2 regions of the Bacillus sp. GW823-FHT06B01 genome follow, and region 2 is predicted to be linked to the other one. Evidence: riboswitches for the same ligand, from Rfam matches in the RefSeq annotation. Region 2 holds a riboswitch; the other holds the start of a gene.

Region 1 (3,111 bases), on a different contig from region 2:
ATTTAATTCCTTCCTATCATAATCCAACCGGTATTGTTACGAGTTCGGAGAAAAGAACGGAACTGATGAGATTATTCTCCAAATATAAAGTTCCTATTATAGAAGATGGATTTAATGAAGAGCTACGTTATTCAGGTTCACATTTAGCACCATTATTAACTTTTGCTGGCGCTGGTAATAATGTAATTTATATTAGTAGCTTTTCAAAGGTACTTTTCCCTGGTTTACGTGTAGGCTGGATCATCGCAGATAAAGAACTGATTCATCATTTAGAAAGTGTAAAAAGAGCAAGAACGATTCACACATCTACGTTAGATCAAGCTGTTCTATTTCAATATTTACATGAAGGATATTTTGAAAAATATTTAAAAAAGGCAAGATCAGTTTATAAGAAAAAATATGAGTTAGCTGTTGGGGCGTGTAACGAGTACATTCCGTTTCAAAGAATGACCGGTGATGGTGGACTTCATTTATTTATAGAGTTAGAAGGAAAAATTCATGCCCGCACACTTTTACAAAAGTGTTATGAGCAAGGGGTTACATTTTCTCCTGGAGATGTTTTTTATTCTGATGGAGGAGGAGCGACTACTTTTCGATTAGGATTTTCACGTCTGAAAGAAGAAGAAATAGTTCGTGGAATAAAAATAATCGGTGATACAATAAAAACTGAAATTTGGAGTTGAGGAAATGAGAATTGGCGTTATTATGGGGGGAGTATCCTCTGAAAAACAAGTATCAATTATGACTGGAAATGAAATGATTGCAAATTTAGATAAAAATAAATATGAAATCGTACCAATTACGTTAAATGAAAAAATGGATTTAATCGAAAAAGCGAAAGACATTGATTTTGCGCTGCTTGCATTACACGGAAAATATGGAGAAGATGGGACGGTTCAAGGCACGCTTGAAAGTTTAGGTATTCCTTATAGCGGGAGCAATATGTTATCTAGCGGTATATGTATGGACAAAAATATTTCGAAAAAGATTTTACGCTTTGAAGGTATAGAAACACCCGATTGGATTGAACTTACAAAAATGGCGGATCTAAATCTTGATGAATTAGATAAGTTAGGATTTCCGTTAGTGGTAAAACCAAACTCTGGTGGATCAAGTGTTGGGGTAAAGATTGTATATGATAAAGATGAATTAATTTCAATGCTGGAAACTGTATTTGAATGGGATTCTGAAGTAGTAATAGAGAAGTATATAAAAGGTGATGAGATTACATGTTCAATTTTTGATGGAAAACAGTTACCTATTATTTCAATCCGACATGCAGCTGAGTTCTTTGATTACAATGCAAAATATGATGATGTTAGTACAATTGAAGAAGTTATTGAACTTCCAGCTGAATTGAAGGAACGTGTAAACAAAGCGTCACTGGCTTGTTATAAAGCATTGAAATGCAGCGTTTATGCAAGGGTAGATATGATGGTAAAGGACGGAATTCCATATGTAATGGAGGTTAATACATTACCAGGGATGACACAAGCAAGTTTACTACCGAAAAGTGCAGATGCAGCTGGTATTCATTATAGTAAACTATTAGATATGATTATTGAAACTTCATTAAAAGTAAGAAAAGAAGAAGGGTTTTAAGAAGCGCTATCATGAATACTTTTGACAGTAACGTGAAGTATGTTATGATGAATACAATACGAAAATTAAATATTTATCCACTAGGGGGGCCTATTATAGGCTGAGATCAAATGAGAATTTGAGACTCTTAGTACCTGATCTGGTTAATACTAGCGTAGGGAAGTGGGAAGACATTACTATTTTATGAATAAATACTGTCAATTTCACTTTCTTTACGTTTGTAAAGAAAGTTTTTTTATTTTACAGATTTAATAACTGTGGGTAAATACTTAAATTTTATACTTTATTGGAGGGATTTAAATGACATTTTCACAATCATTACGTCAAGAAGTAGATTCAATTTGGGAAGCTAGTTTTCATCACCCTTTTGTAAAACAACTTGGTGAAGGAACGTTAGATTTAGCTAGTTTTCGCTATTACGTACTTCAAGATTCATATTATTTGAGTCACTTCGCTAGAGTACAAACTTTAGGAGCTGCAAAGGCTCTAGAATTAGAAACGACAGCTCGTATGGCACATCATGCTCAAAATACATACGAGGCGGAATTATCTTTACATGAGAACTTTGCGAAGAAACTAGGGATAACACAAGAAGAGAAAGATAATTTTATCCCTGCTCCAACTGCATACGCTTATACTTCACATATGTATCGTGCTGCGTATGAAGGACATTTAGGCGATATCATTGCAGCAATTTTACCTTGCTATTGGTTGTATTATGAAATTGGTGAGCGTTTAAAAGAGTGTCAGCCAGAAGAGCAAATTTATAACGAATGGATTTCTGCTTATGGATCTGATTGGTTCAGAACATTAGTTGAAGAACAAATTACACGGTTAGATACAATAGCTGAAAAAGTGACAGAGGCAGATCGAAATCGAATGAAACAGCACTTTATTATTAGCAGTCAATATGAATATTCATTTTGGGATATGGCTTATACATTAGAAAAGTGGCCAGTGGATACAGATGTAAAAGATGTAATTGGATAATGAGTAGAGGTATTGCTATTCACAGGTATGAATAATACTTATGTATATGATTTCACAAAAGAAGTATCGCAAAAAGACGCATCGATCTAAGTGTGTCTTTTTTCAATTTATAAAAATGAGCCTATGGGAAGAATAACCTAAAAATAGGTATATGAACAAGGTGCATTATCTAGTGATAGGTCATACTTTGTAGGTGTACGTATTGAACTTAGTTGATAGCGCTATTTCTACTTAGATTTAACGAGCAGAAATATAGGAAAGCATTGAAAAGGTTGAAGTTTATAAACGGAGGTCATGAAAATGAATAAGTTTCAACAAGAACTACAAGCGTTAAGCCTTAATGATTACCAGTCTGGAAATATTGTGTATTGGGACCAGCAAAACCAATATCCATATTATTATATTGAAGATGCTGTTCGTCGCTGTGGAGGTTGTGGTGGTCGTTGTGGAGGTTGTGGTGGTCGTTGTGGAGGTTGTGCAGGTCGCTGTGGTGGATTCCGGTGTATTGGTTGCTTCGGT
Region 2 (3,111 bases):
CAATTCCATCCCATCCGTAATATATCCATTCAAAGTCTGCATCACGACCGATTGATTTAAAGAAATCTGTTTGTCCTAAGATGATTTTTTCAACTTTATTAAAATCAGCTTGATGCTTCTCCATGATTGTCTTCAACGTCGCTTCTTCTGCTGGTCCTCCCCAGCCGCCGTAACGTTTACCTTCAAAATCTTTTGGTGACGTCATATTATCTTTTTTAAGTGATGCAAAAGCTGAAGTATTATGTTGGATGATTGCTCCTACAGATACAACAGGAATACCTTCCACACGAGCCAACGTTACATTTTCTTGTGCGCTTATTGCAAAGTCAGCTTTTCCGGAAGCTATCATTTGCTCCGCTGTCACATTATCACCTGGCTGAATAATCTCTACATCTAATCCTTGCTTTTTATAATAATCTTTCGTTTGCGCTACATATAGGCCAGTATGATTCGTATTCGGAAACCAATCTAATACTACTTTTACTTTTTGATCTTTACTTGCACTTTCTTCTTTCTTCGCCGGATTACATCCAGCTACACCTACTGCTAATAAGGCAGCCAACATAACTTTTAAACCTTTTTTCATTTTCTGCCGTCCTTTCTATATATCCATGGTGCTGTTATTCTTGCCATAAACTCCACGATAAAATACAGACATAATGTCACCATAACAATAATTGCTGCCACACCAAATACTCGGGCTGTTAAAAAGGATTTTGTAGCCCTTGTAAGCATAACTCCTAATCCTTCACTTGCACCGAGCCATTCCCCAATAATTGCTCCCATTACGCTATATGTAACTGCAATTTTTAAACCTGAGAAAAAGTATGGCAACACTGCTGGAAACTTTACTTTCTGGTAAACTTGCCATTTCGTTGCCTTCATCGTTTGCAACAACTTCAACATATTTTTATCTACCGTTTGAAAACCTTCTAAAATGCTAAGCGCAATCGGGAAGAAACAAACGAGTATTACTACCATTACTTTCGGTAGCATTCCATATCCAAACCAAATAATAAATAACGGTGCAAGTACAACGATTGGAATCGTTTGCGAAATAACAAGCAACGGATTTATTAAAATACGAAATAAAGGGATAACATCCATAATAATTGCAATACTTGTCCCAATTAAAATCGCAAAAAATAGTCCAATTAGAACCTCTTGTAACGTTTGCATCGTATTCGGTAATAGTAAATCTTTCATTCCAATTAATTCTTGAACAATGGCAGAAGGCTTCGGTAAAATCCACGGTTCAATTTTAAATAATGAAACAGATCCTTCCCATATCGCTATGAGAAGGATAAGCCAAATTGTTGTAATTGTTTTAGATTGCTTCTGGTTTTGCATATTCATCACGGTACTTCCAAACCTTTTCATCTATCGTTACACCAGTACTTGGACGATAATGGATTTTAATAGAAGTAATCACTTCTTCTGCTCCAGCATCCACACAAGCTTGTTGCGCACGTTTAATGATATCAAGAAGTACATCTAATTCTCCTTCCAGCGTTGTTTCCATTGCCCCTACTTCATAACGAACTCCCGATTGTTGTACAACTTCAATTGCTTTATCAACAACAGAATACACATCTTTGTTCTTCGCTTGTGGTACTACTGAAAATGAAATTGTAACTTGTTGTGACATAGTAAAATCCCCCTTATAAAATGAAATATTAAAACAAGAAAAGGCTTTCCTACTGCGTAGGAAAGCCTTGTATGCAAGTTATTATAGAATAACATATGCTACATCACTTTAAGTAACTCCCTACGCTGGCATTATCCAGATCAGGTTGAGGGTCGATGTTTGTTTACATCCTCTCAGCCAATTGGCTCCCCGGTCCTTAATTCGTTTTCATTGTAGCATGATTTATTTTATTGAACAAACAAAAGCACGTATAATCATTTCATTTAACTTTTGAATTCCCCTATTAACTCTTGTAACTCCTGTGAAAGCCAGCTTAAAGAACTAGCTAATTCAGCAATATCTTGTACAGACATTTCCTGCTCTTTCATACTTTCTTCAATATTATTACTACTATTTGCATACGTATTTGCAATAAGTGATAGTTCATTTACAACACGAACAATATTTTGGCTATTTTGCAATATATCACTTGAATTGCTAGAAACAACTCTAACTTGATTTGTAACAGATTGTGCTGATTTTGAAATTTTTTCAAAGAAAGCACCACTACTTTCAACAAGTTTTATTCCAGATTCTACTTCTTTTGAAGCTTTTTGCATTGAAACAACAGCTTCTTCCGTTTCAACTTGTGTTTCCCCTATTAATTTCGCTATATCTTTTGCTGATGCTTCCGTCTGCTCTGCTAATTTACGCACTTCATCAGCAACAACAGCAAATCCCTTTCCGGTTGCCTCAGCACGTGAAGCTTCAATAGAAGCATTTAAAGCTAGGGAATTAGTTTGATTTGAAATACCTGTAATTACATTTACAATATCACTAATTTCTTTTGATCTTGTTTCCAAAGAATGGATGATAGAAGATAAATCTTGTACTGCATTTTGTATTATGTTCATTTGATTAATCGCCTGCTCAATAACACCATTTCCTTTTACTGAATGATACTTTGTACCTTCAGACTCTTTCGCTATTTGTTCTGCAGCATTCGTTATCTCTTCCATCTTATCTTCCATTTCATATACAGCGCCTAAATACTGTGGTGCTGCAGTTTCTTGTAACCGAGCTCCAGCTCTTAACTCAACCATAGAACTTACGATTTCTTTAACTGCCATGCTATTCTCTTTCGTACTCACTGACAATTCTTGTGAAGATGAGGAAACCTGTTCTGCTGTCTGCTTCACTTTATCTATAATTCCTTTAAACTTCTCGATGGTATTATTAAAATACGCATTAATAATACCAATATCATCTGGTCTTTCCTCTAATTTAATACTTAAATCACCTTCACCGACTTTGCGCAATCCTTCACGTAAATCTCGCAATGGAGCAAGTGCGTTACGCACAATTAAGAATTGAATAAAAGTTGCAATTAAAACAGAAATACAAATAAACATTAAACCTTGTATAATGAACTTTTCTTTTGTACTAGGAACAATAGAAGCATCTACATCAGCTGCAACAAGTGC

What was found. A riboswitch is a leader RNA that binds a small molecule or an ion and turns the genes downstream of it on or off. The one in region 2 is predicted to bind thiamine pyrophosphate.
Region 1: it holds a riboswitch for thiamine pyrophosphate, as region 2 does, so the genes downstream of both, tenA (thiaminase II) here and AC1Q8N_RS25215 (MTH1187 family thiamine-binding protein) in region 2, are expected to answer to the same signal.

What each region holds. Positions count from the first base shown of each region.
Region 1 covers NZ_JBXAHR010000001.1:634,108-637,218, reverse strand. The annotation lists gene pdxR (MocR-like pyridoxine biosynthesis transcription factor PdxR) at 1-683, shown strand, start outside; gene ddlB (D-alanine--D-alanine ligase) at 688-1,602, shown strand; TPP riboswitch at 1,675-1,780, shown strand; gene tenA (thiaminase II) at 1,903-2,592, shown strand; gene AC1Q8N_RS03400 (heterocycloanthracin/sonorensin family bacteriocin) at 2,887-3,111, shown strand, end outside.
Region 2 covers NZ_JBXAHR010000007.1:105,780-108,890, reverse strand. The annotation lists gene AC1Q8N_RS25225 (ABC transporter substrate-binding protein) at 1-586, opposite strand, end outside; gene AC1Q8N_RS25220 (ABC transporter permease) at 583-1,356, opposite strand; gene AC1Q8N_RS25215 (MTH1187 family thiamine-binding protein) at 1,328-1,648, opposite strand; TPP riboswitch at 1,749-1,850, opposite strand; gene AC1Q8N_RS25210 (methyl-accepting chemotaxis protein) at 1,912-3,111, opposite strand, start outside.